Regions from separate parts of the Pseudomonas fluorescens genome, predicted to be linked through region 1. Evidence: predicted binding sites of a transcription regulator. Region 1 holds the regulator's gene; each other region holds the start of a gene.

Region 1 (3,889 bases):
GGTGCTCCTACAGGTCTAAAAACCCAAAAAACCTAAAATTCCAAAACTCTAGAATCCGAGGCTGGATAACAAATCGTCCACATCGTCCTGACCGGACACAACGTCTTCTCGTTTATCGGCATGAATCTGCGGACCTTCACCCTGCGAGAGATGTTTTTGTGGATCTTTTTCTGCAAGCATCGCGGCACGGTCGTGTTCGATGCCCGCAAAGCGGTCAACCTGACTGGCCATGAGGACGAGTTTGAGCAAATTGCTTTCGACTTCGGTGACCAGTTGGGTCACGCGCTTGATCACTTGACCTGTGAGGTCCTGGTAATCCTGAGCCAGCAGGATGTCGTTGAGGTTGCTCGACACCGCACGGTTGTCCGTGCTGCTGCGTGACAGAAAACCGTCGACCCGGCGCGCCAGTTCGCGGAACTCTTCAGCTCCGACTTCACGACGCATGAAGCGGCCCCAATCGGTGCTCAGCGCCTGGGCTTCTTCAGCCAGGCCATTGACCACCGGGGTGGCGCTTTCCACCAGATCCATGGTGCGGTTGGCCGCGGCTTCGGTCAGCTTGACCACATAGCCCAGGCGTTCGGTGGCGTCGGTGATTTGCGACACTTCCTCGGCCTGCGGCATGTGCGGATCGATCTGGAAATTGACGATCGCACTGTGCAGTTCGCGTGTGAGCTTGCCCACTTCCTGATACAGGCCGCGGTCACGGGTCTGATTGAGCTCATGGATCAGTTGCACAGCGTCGCCGAACCTGCCTTTTTCAAGGCTCTCGACCAGTTCGACCGCGTGTTTTTTCAGGGTCGACTCGAAATCGCCCTGTGAAGATTCGTTATGCTCCATAGCTCCCCCGCGCGTCATCAGCCGATGCGTTCGAAAATCTTCTCGATTTTGTCTTTCAACGCCTGAGCCGTGAAAGGTTTGACCACGTAGCCGTTCACACCGGCCTGAGCGGCCTCGATGATTTGCTCGCGCTTGGCTTCAGCGGTCACCATCAGCACCGGCAGATGCTTGAGTTTTTCATCGGCACGCACGTGGCGCAGCAAGTCGATACCGGTCATGCCCGGCATGTTCCAGTCCGTTACCAGAAAGTCGATGCTGCCGCTGTTGAGTACCGGAATGGCAGTAGTGCCATCGTCGGCCTCGACGGTGTTGGTGAACCCGAGATCGCGCAGCAGGTTCTTGATGATCCGCCGCATCGTTGAGAAGTCATCAACGATGAGGATTTTCATGTCTTTGTTCAATTCGACCTCCAAGCAGTCTTAAACGCGCCCAGCACCTGGACGCGCCACTTCAATCAATCGGCGCAGCACTCGAAGACTGTCTGGAGCACAACAGAGCAAGACCGGTGCCGTTCTCACCGCACCAGCCTCGTTCGCAGTGTCCCCACACTGCCTTCAGCGCGCTCGCCACTCCCCCAAACGCCCCCGCAAACGGGCCGCGCACTGGCTGTGTAACTGGCTGACCCGCGATTCACTGACGCCAAGGACTTCACCGATCTCCTTGAGGTTCAGCTCTTCGTCGTAGTACAGCGCCAACACCAGTCGCTCACGCTCCGGCAAATTGGCAATCGCGTCCGCCAGCGCCGCCTGAAAGCGTTCATCTTCCAGATCGCGTGACGGCTCAAGATGAGCACTGGCGCCATCCTCGTGCAGCCCTTCGTGTTCGCCGTCCTGCAACAGATCGTCGAAACTGAACAGCCGGCTGCCCAGGGTGTCATTCAAAATCCCGTAGTAATCGTCGAGACTCAATTGGAGTTCGGCCGCAACCTCGTGATCTTTAGCGTCACGGCCGGTTTTAGCTTCAATTGAGCGAATGGCATCGCTGACCATACGGGTATTGCGGTGAACCGAGCGCGGTGCCCAATCCCCTTTGCGCACTTCATCGAGCATCGCGCCGCGGATCCGGATGCCCGCGTACGTTTCGAAACTGGCGCCTTTGCTGGCGTCATATTTGGTCGAGACTTCGAGCAGGCCGATCATCCCGGCCTGAATCAGGTCTTCAACCTGCACACTCGCCGGCAAGCGCGCCAGCAAGTGATAGGCAATGCGCTTGACCAGTGGCGCGTAACGCTCGATCAACTCGTACTGCGCGTCACGTGCCGACTTCTTGTAGTAGTTCATACCGCTCGCGGTCATAACACAGGCCCTGCTGTTTGCTGCACGAGGCGCTCGACGAAAAACTCAAGGTGGCCGCGCGGGTTGGCAGGCAGCGGCCAGGTATCGACCTTCTGCGCGATCGCCTTGAACGCCAGCGCGCACTTGGAACGCGGAAAGGCTTCATAGACCGCTCGCTGCTTCTGCACTGCCTTGCGCACGCTTTCGTCGTACGGCACGGCGCCGACGTATTGTAAGGCGACGTCGAGGAAGCGATCCGTGACCTTGGTCAACTTGGCGAACAGGTTGCGCCCTTCCTGCGGGCTCTGCGCCATGTTGGCCAGCACGCGGAAGCGGTTCATGCCGTAGTCGCGGTTGAGCAGTTTGATCAGCGCGTAGGCGTCGGTGATCGAGGTCGGCTCGTCGCAGACCACCAGCAACACTTCCTGCGCGGCGCGGACAAAACTGACTACCGAGTCACCGATACCCGCAGCAGTGTCGATCACCAGCACATCGAGGTTGTCGCCGATGTCGCTGAAGGCCTGAATCAGACCGGCATGTTGCGCCGGGCTCAGGTGCACCATGCTTTGGGTGCCGGAAGCGGCCGGCACGATGCGGATCCCGCCGGGGCCCTGCAACAGCACGTCGCGCAGCTCACAGCGGCCTTCGATCACATCGGCCAGAGTACGTTTGGGGGTCAGTCCCAGCAGAACGTCGACGTTCGCCAGCCCCAGGTCAGCGTCCAGCAGCATGACCCGACGGCCAAGCTCTGCCAGCGCCAGAGACAAGTTCACTGACACGTTAGTCTTGCCGACGCCACCTTTGCCGCCGGTCACCGCGATCACCTGTACGGGATGCATGCTGCCCATGTTATTTCTTTACCTTGTCTTGCATAGACGGAGGCCACATTACTGGCTGCGCGTTCTCAACCGGAACAATGCATGGCAGACCATCGATGTAGGTACAAAAACGGTTCATTACCTCAGCCAACCTGCTTGGTCGGGCTGTGGTAGATATCAGCGAACATGTCAGCCATGGCTTCTTCGCTGGGTTCTTCCTGCATTTGCACGCTGACGGCGCGGCTGACCAGTTGATGACGGCGCGGCAGATGCAGATCATCCGGAATCCGTGGGCCATCGGTCAGGTACGCGACCGGCAGTTCATGACTGATCGCCAGGCTCAACACTTCGCCAAGGCTGGCCGTCTCATCCAGTTTAGTCAGGATGCAGCCGGCTAGCCCGCAACGCTTGTAACTGTGGTACGCGGCGGTTAGAACCTGTTTCTGGCTGGTGGTTGCCAGCACCAGATAATTTTTTGAACGGATGCCACGCCCGGCCAGACTTTCCAGCTGCATGCGCAGTGCCGGATCGCTGGCCTGCAGGCCGGCGGTATCGATCAGCACCACGCGTTTGCGCAGCAGCGGGTCGAGTGCCTGCACCAGCGACTGGCCCGGATCGACGTGCGTTACCGGCACGTTGAGAATCCGCCCCAGCGTCTTGAGTTGTTCCTGGGCGCCAATGCGGAAGCTGTCCATGCTGACCAGCGCGACATTCTGCGCGCCGTACTTGAGCACGTAGCGCGCCGCGAGTTTGGCCAGGGTGGTGGTTTTGCCCATGCCGGCCGGGCCGACCATGGCAATCACCCCGCCCTCTTCCAGCGGCTCGACTTCCGGTACGGCAATCATCCGCGCCAGGTGCGCAAGCAGCATGCGCCAGGCCTGACGCGGCTCTTCGATATCAGTAATCATCGCCAGCAGATCGCGCGACAACGGCCCGGACAGACCTATGCGTTGCAGACGA
Region 2 (3,889 bases), 2.7 Mb from region 1:
CAGATGCAGACCACGGTTACGCCAGAACCGGAGCCGGAACCCGAAGTGCAGTCTGAAGCGGCGGTGGAAGCTGATCCGGCTGATGAGGGGGATAAACCGACGCCGGACATCAGTGGTGCCAGACCCTGAATCGGGTGAGGGTAAGGCTGTTCAAAGAATGATGCTTTAACTGTGGTGAGGGGATTTATCCCCGACCGGCTGCGAAGCAGTCGCAAAATCAACGCATGCGAAGTATCTGATACTGCGCATCGGCAGGTTTTGGGGGCGCTACGCGACCCATCGGGGATAAATCCCCTCGCCACAGGGATCTCCAGGCCAGGACGGGACAATGGAAATAGAAAAGGGCAGTCCCGCGAGGGGCTGCCCTTTCTATTTGCCTGTACGAATCACAGATCGTCTTTATCGAACCGGCGTGCTTCACGCTGCAACTGATAGACGAAGCGTTCGACGTTGCGCGCCGCCTGGCCGCTGATGTTGTGGAAACGCAGACCAGCGAAGGTGATGTTGAGCTTTTCTTCGAAGTGCAGATAACGCAGTTCGACCGAGATCGGTTGATTGCCAAACAGCGGGGTGGCGATCATGCGGTCATAGACCTGGCCCAGTTGCAGGCGGTCGGTGATGTCGCCTTCAAAGCGCAGCTTGCAACCGGTGGCGGAAATATCCAGCAGTTTGCCGTTGATCGGCGCTTTGAGCTTTTCGCCGCCGAGTTCGACGCTGACCAGGTCAGTCAGCTTCAGGGCTGCACGAAAGGCGTTGCGGCGCTGGTGGTAAACCACCTCGGTCGGCAGGTCACCGGTGTAGAAGCGATCGCCCTCGGACTCTTCAATGTTCAGCGTACCGGTGCATTCCCAGGCGATGCGCACGCCCTCGTGGAAGCCTTCGACCTTGAACGGTTCGCCCGCCTGCAGAAAGCGCTCGCCATCGCGCGGGATCATCTCGTCCAGGGCAATCGTCGCGGTATCGCGGTCGACCTTGATCAGGTAGCTCTGAAAGCGCTGGCTGCGCTCGTGGAACGTGATGATCAGCGGATCGTGGCTTTCTTGCAGCTGGCGCAGGTTGCTGGAGATTTCCAGGGGCGTGGTCAGCACCTTTGGTGGCTGCGGACTATCATCCGCGCTTAGGGCGTTTGGCACGTTTTCTCAATCTCCAGACAAAATTTGACTACGACTAGCCAGCATTTTGCCAGCATGTTTCGCGGGTTGATAGTGCAGGCACATCGAATGGCTCACGCCTGGCTGAGCGTACGCGGCTTGGTGGGTTTGGCGAAAGTGCCCGAGGCGTCATACAACGCTGGCGGCTCGCCCCCGGTGAGGATTTTCAGCTGATTGGCCGTGGCGGCCTGCTGAATCTGGATCGACTGGCCGTTCTTGACGTTCGCCGCCTGGCACTGGGCAATCAGGTCGGTCAACACGTCGCTCTGGGCCAGCAACTGGTCGCCAATGCTCGAGTGGCTGGCCAGTTGCTCCAGGCCCTGACGGTCGAGCGGCAGGTTGAGGCTGGCGAGGATTTCGCTGCGCTTGCGGCCATGCTGTTCAAGCAAAATGATCAATGCCTGTTTGCGCGCCAGAATGTCTTCGAGCAAAGGCATGTCGCGACCGTGCAAAGCGAGGGACTCGGTTTGCAGCAACTCCAGCAATTGTTGAGCTGGAGCAAAGTCGTCGGTGATCAGTTGCAATAAATTAGTGTCGTGCATGGCTGGCCTTGGGTTTTAAGCGTCCAAAAGCCTGGCGCCGGCAAAAGCCTAGCGCTGGGCTTCGAAGTTGAGCAGTTTGCTGGCTACACGGTTGCTGTCGACTTTATAGCTGCCATCGGCAATCGCTGCTTTCAACTCGGCCACCCGGGCTTTGTCGACGGCAGGCTGATCGCGCAGCTTGTCAGTGACCTTCTGCAACTGTTGAGCCTCATTGCTGAGGTGTACCGATTCCCCGCTTTTTGCGGTACTGGCCGTTTCGGCCTGGGTATTCAGCGGCGCGGAGGTGCCGGATTCGGCGGTTTCCTTGGCGTTGCTGGTACGTGTACTGCCCGTAAGTGACGAGGAGCTGTTCAAACGGCTGAAATCGATGACCATGTTAAAAACCTCTGGGAATTTGGACGCTTGCCATGTTCTCGGCCATTCCCTGGAAAACTTTAGGCTCACTTTGTAATGAGCTGCATGTGCCGAAGCGTGTTCTGCTGCGGCACAGTTTAGGGAAGCATCGAGGCCGGCGCCAGTTTTCTGCCTGAGCGTTTTACATGGCCACTTCCACCTGGCCCGGCGCGATGACTTGCGCCTTGATCACCCGGTTGGAATTGAGGTTTTTCACCCGGATCTGTTCTTTCAAACCGCCATTGGCCAGGGCTTCGCCGGGCATGCGCACAGCGAGCGTACCGCTGCGGGCGATGATGACCACCTGATCACCCTTGCGCACCACTTCAGCCTGTTCCAGATGCACCAGGGTAATCACCTGATCGGCGACCGTTGGTCGGGTCAATTTCTGCCCGATGGCTTCATCCACCGACGTCAGGAAACCCTGATTGATCTGGCTGATGTCGCGTTCACGCAAGGTCACATCCTGCGGCTCGATAATTCCGGCGCGTTTTAGCGGGCGAGTGGTGGTGACAATCTCGCGAAACAGGCGGACTTGAGCGGGCACGAACACCGTCCACGGCGAGCTTCCCTCGCACCGGACCTTGACCGTAACCCGGCCCAGCGGACGTGCCGGACTCTCCAGTGACGCTGTCAATTCCTTGTCGCACATAGGCATGCGCATACGCGGGTCGAGCTGGTTGACCTCGATTTCGTAGCGGCCTTCCGTTTGACTGGTAGCCAGATAGTCTTCTACGGTGAACTCAAGAAAGCCTTGGGTGACGCCGATAAGCATGTCAGGCAAGGTAACCGTATCAGCACCGGCAGGGCTGCCAGCGAAGAAGAAGCAGACGGCAGATACCGCGCACAGCGCTTTGCGGGTGCGGGAGGTCAGGCGTCGGAAAAATGTCGTTTGAGCGTTCATACGAGTTAAAAAGCAAGCGCCGTGCCGTTTAGCAATGAATGTGCGTCGCAACAACACTTGGCGTTGGTGTAGGAGTCTGGGCATGGCTGGTGTAATGGATTCGGTGAACCAGCGCACGCAACTGGTAGGGCAGAATCGCCTGGAGCTGTTGTTGTTCCGTCTTGACGGTCAGCAGCTCTACGGCATCAACGTGTTCAAGGTGCGGGAAGTGCTGCAATGCCCGTCGCTGACGTTGATGCCCAAGTCCAGTCCTGTCGTGTGCGGGGTGGCGAATATCCGGGGGGCGACCATTCCGATCCTTGATCTGGCAATGGCGACCGGTTCCGGGGCGTTGAAAGACAAGAACAGTCCGTTCGTGATCATCACGGAGTACAACACCAAGACCCAGGGTTTCCTGGTTCGCTCGGTGGAGCGCATCGTCAACATGAACTGGGAGGAGATCCATCCGCCGCCCAAGGGCACCGGGCGCGATCACTACCTGACGGCTGTGACTCGGGTCGACAATCAGTTAGTCGAAATCATCGATGTCGAGAAGGTGCTGGCGGAAGTGGCGCCGACGCCCGAGGCGATTTCGGTCGGTGTGGTCGATGTCGAAACCCAGAGCAAGGCGTTGTCGCTGCGGGTGCTGACGGTCGATGACTCGTCGGTGGCGCGCAAGCAGGTCACGCGTTGCCTGCAGACGATCGGCGTCGAAGTGGTGGCGCTGAACGACGGCAAGCAGGCGCTGGATTACCTGCGCAAGCTGGTCGAAGAGGGCAAGAAGCCGGAAGAAGAGTTCCTGATGATGATTTCCGACATCGAGATGCCGGAGATGGACGGGTACACCCTGACGGCGGAGATCCGCAGCGACCCGCGCATGCAAAAGCTTCATATCATCCTGCATACTTCGTTGTCGGGGG
Region 3 (3,889 bases), 1.5 Mb from region 1:
CGTGCGCAAGGCCTGTGTGCTCGCCGGCCAGGGTTTTACCCTGCTGCCGATGATGTATTGCGAAGCCGACCTTGAGAGCGGCGCGCTGGTGCAACTGTTGCCCGAGTGGTCGTTGCCCGGCGGCTGGTTGCAGGCGGTGTATCCGCATCGACGCGGGGTGATGCCGGCGGTGCGGGCATGGATCGATCATCTGGTCGAATCGTTCAATGCGTGTGGGGAGCGGTTGTTATGAACAAGGGAAAAATGAACGAAGCGGATGTCGCCGCCTTCTGCCTGGCCTTGCCGGGTGCGCGTGAGGATTACAAATGGGGCGGCGTGCGGGTGTTCTCGATTGCCGGCAACAAGATGTTTGCCCTGCAAGGGCTGCGCGGGGATTCATTGGCGTTCAAGGTCGACAAGGATCTGTTTCTCGGCCATTGCGACCGCCCGGGTATTCACCCTGCGCCTTATCTGGCGCGGGCGCAGTGGATCATCATGCACCCGCCCTACCCGCTGGGTGCCGAGGAATTGCGGGCATTGCTGCAGCGTTCGCACCAGTTGGTGGTGGGCAAGTTGCCGAAGAAGACCCAAATCGGATTACTGCTGTAAACCCGATCCTGTAGGAGTGAGCCTGCTCGCGATAGTGGTGTGTCAGTCGACATATCCTTGACTGATGCGACGCCATCGCGAGCAGGCTCACTCCTACAAGAGGATTTGTGGTGATTTAGAACAGTGAAAGCAGGTTCGAACCGAGAAACAACTGATCGATCCAGAACACCTGATGCAGCGCCACAATCACCCAGAACAGAATCTGAAACGACACCTTGCGCGTCTTGTGCCGGAATACCTGTTGGGCGATCAGCGCGCCGGGCCAGCCGCCGGCCAGTTCCAGCGCATGCAGGATGTTTTCCGGTGTGCGCCACGCATCGGCGCGGGCCTTGCGCTTGTCTGCCCAGTACATGAAAAACGCCAGCACGCTGACCACGCCATAAGCGGTCAACGGCACCAGCGAGATGCCGCGCAGCCACATCGACAGCGAGCCGAACAGCGGCAGCGCGCACACGATCAACAGCACCGCCAGTTTCAGTTTCAGATGCTGAATGCCGCTACCGGACGGTCGTCCATCCGGGCGGCGCGCGCGGGAATCACTCATGGTTTCGCCGCCGACCAATCCACCCAGCCGAACTGCCAGGTCGCCAGAATCACCAGACCGAAAACAATCCGGTACCAGGCGAATGCCGCGTAACTGTGGCTGGCGATGAACTTGAGCAGACCGCGCACGGCGATCATGGCGAAGATGAACGCGGTGATGAAACCAATGGCGAACACCGGGAAGTCCGCCGGCACAAACAGATGGCGATACTTGTAACCGGAGTACACCGCCGCACCGACCATGGTTGGCATCGCCAGGAAGAACGAGAACTCGGTCGCAGTCTTGCGCGACAGGCCAAACAGCAGGCCGCCGATGATCGTCGAGCCCGAACGCGAGGTACCGGGGATCATCGCCAGACACTGCGCGAAACCAACTTTCAGCGCGTCCTTCCAGGTGATCTCGTCCACGGTTTCGGCGTGCACTTCATGTTGCCGACGCTCGGCCCACAGCATGATCACACCGCCCACCACCAGCGCGGTCGCGACGGTGATCGGATTGAACAGGTATTGGTGAATCAGGTCGGCAAAAATCACCCCCAGCACCACCGCCGGCAGAAACGCGATCAGCAGGTTGGCAGTAAAACGCCGTGCACTCGGCTGGGTCGGCAAGCCGATCACCACGTCGAGAATCTTGCGGCGAAACTCCCAGACCACCGCAAGGATCGCGCCGAGCTGAATAATGATGTTGAACGCCATGGCCCGTTCGCCGCCGAACTCGAGCAGGTCGGCAACAATGATCTGGTGTCCGGTACTGGAAATGGGCAAAAACTCCGTCAGCCCCTCTACAACTCCAAGAATCAGTGCCTGCAAGGCGGTCCAAAGATCCATCAATCCCCCAAAGAGCGATGCACGCGGGCATGCCCCGATAATATTTTTCTAACGTTCACTGCGTTCAGCGTAGCTGTACCGATTCCGCGCGCACAGGATCCACACGAAACGGTCAAAATTCCGTGAAATATCAATTCGGATTCAGGTTTTCACGCGCGGGGCCGAAATCCTAACAGACAAGCCTTAATAGTGCTGCGGCGTTATTCGACTTGGGTCGCGTATGCCTGACCACCCAAACGTGGTTGGATGCTGGCGTTGATTTATTACAAGAAAAAGAAATCGGAGTGACAGCGTTATGAACAGCTTGCGCAGTGTGTCGATCAGCCGACGCTTGTGGCTCATTTTGATTGTGGCGGTGGTCATGTTGTTGACCTTGGGCGTGTTGATGCTCAAGCAGATCCACGATGACCTGTACCACGCCAAGGCGCAGAAAACCCAGCATGTGGTGCAGACCGCCAGCGGCCTGCTGACCTATTACCACGACCTGGAAACCGCCGGCACCCTGACCCGCGACGCCGCGCAGAAACAGGCGTTGACCGCCATTCGTGGCCTGCGCTACGACCAGAGCGATTACTTTTGGATCAACGACCTCACCCCCGTGATGGTCATGCACCCGACCAACCCCAAACTCGAAGGCCAGAACCTTTCGGCGATCCGCGACCCGGACGGTTTCGCGGTGTTCAACGAGATGGTCGCGATCGCCAAAAGCAAAGGCGCGGGCATGGTCGATTACCGCTGGCCCAAGCCCGGTGCCAGCGAACCGGTGGCGAAAACCTCCTATGTAAAATTGTTCGAGCCGTGGGGCTGGGTGCTCGGTTCGGGCGTTTACGTCGATGATGTGCAGAGCGAGTTCCGGGGGCAGTTAATCAAGGCTTCAGTGATTGGTTTGGTGATCGCCGTGATCATGGCCCTGCTGGTGATTTTGATTGCCCGCAGCATCGTCCGTCCGTTACAGGAAACCGTGAACGCCATGGCCAACATCGCCAGCGGCGAGAGCGACCTGACCCGCAGCCTCGACACCCACGGTCAGGACGAAGTCACGCAACTGGCGCATCACTTCAACGCCTTCACCGCCAAGTTGCGCCGGGTCATCGGTGACCTGCAGGTTTCGGCCAGTGCGCTGGGTCAGTCGTCCAGTGAACTGGGCAACGATGCGACTCAGGCCCAGCAGCGCAGCCAACAGCAATCGCAGCAGATGGAACTGGTGGCGACCGCGATCAACGAAGTCACCTACGGCGTACAGGACGTAGCGAAGAACGCCGAACATGCTGCCGCTGAAATGCGCGATGCCGAAGCTCAGGCGCAGCAGGGCCAGATCAACATCGACGGCAGTCTGCAACAGATCGACAAGTTGTCCGGAACCATTGACCAAGCGGTCGAAGTGATTCGCACCCTGGCGGCCGAAAGTACGCAGATCGGCAGTGTGCTGGAGGTGATCCGCTCGATTGCCGAGCAAACCAACCTGCTGGCGCTCAACGCGGCCATCGAAGCGGCCCGCGCCGGGGAACAGGGCCGGGGCTTTGCGGTGGTGGCCGATGAAGTGCGGTTGCTGGCGCAGCGCACGCAAAAGTCGACGGCGGAAATCCAGAGCATGATCGAACGCCTGCAGAATCATTCCGAAGCGGCGGTGAAAGTCATTGGCGACAGCAGCAAGGCCTCGCAACTGACCATCGAACAGGCCGGCCTCGCCGGTGCCAGCCTTAACGCGATCGGCCAGGCCCTGCGCAATCTCAACGGCCTGAATGCCTCGATTGCCAGCGCCACACTGCAACAGGCGCATGTGGTCGAGGATATCAACCAGAACGTCACGCAGGCCGCCGGGCTGTCGCACAGTACGGCGTTGGCGGCGGAGCAGTCGAGTGTGGCGAGCGTGAAGTTGGGGCAATTGAGTGAACAGCTGAACCAGCTTCTGCGCCAGTTCCGCGTCTGA

Evidence for each region. Region 1 encodes FliA, which starts transcription of late flagellar genes. Its sites were predicted from a motif close to CTAAAGTTTNNNNNNNNNNNGCCGNTAA; they were not measured.
Region 2: the regulator FliA is predicted to act here: its motif matches at 2,104-2,131, upstream of flgM (flagellar biosynthesis anti-sigma factor FlgM).
Region 3: the regulator FliA is predicted to act here: its motif matches at 2,100-2,127, upstream of E4T63_RS14875 (methyl-accepting chemotaxis protein).

What each region holds. Positions count from the first base shown of each region.
Region 1 is NZ_CP038438.1:1,769,102-1,772,990, reverse strand. Features, by position in the region: gene E4T63_RS08050 (protein phosphatase CheZ) at 49-837, opposite strand; gene E4T63_RS08045 (chemotaxis response regulator CheY) at 855-1,226, opposite strand; gene fliA (RNA polymerase sigma factor FliA) at 1,392-2,132, opposite strand; gene fleN (flagellar synthesis regulator FleN) at 2,129-2,959, opposite strand; gene flhF (flagellar biosynthesis protein FlhF) at 3,073-3,889, opposite strand, start outside.
Region 2 is NZ_CP038438.1:4,490,515-4,494,403, reverse strand. Features, by position in the region: gene E4T63_RS20700 (MFS transporter) at 1-129, shown strand, start outside; gene E4T63_RS20695 (flagellar brake protein) at 387-1,133, opposite strand; gene E4T63_RS20690 (flagella synthesis protein FlgN) at 1,226-1,693, opposite strand; gene flgM (flagellar biosynthesis anti-sigma factor FlgM) at 1,742-2,068, opposite strand; gene flgA (flagellar basal body P-ring formation chaperone FlgA) at 2,229-2,990, opposite strand; gene E4T63_RS20675 (chemotaxis protein CheV) at 3,073-3,889, shown strand, end outside.
Region 3 is NZ_CP038438.1:3,266,486-3,270,374, forward strand. Features, by position in the region: gene E4T63_RS14855 (LysR substrate-binding domain-containing protein) at 1-232, shown strand, start outside; gene E4T63_RS14860 (MmcQ/YjbR family DNA-binding protein) at 229-588, shown strand; gene E4T63_RS14865 (DUF1294 domain-containing protein) at 704-1,132, opposite strand; gene E4T63_RS14870 (undecaprenyl-diphosphate phosphatase) at 1,129-1,959, opposite strand; gene E4T63_RS14875 (methyl-accepting chemotaxis protein) at 2,255-3,889, shown strand.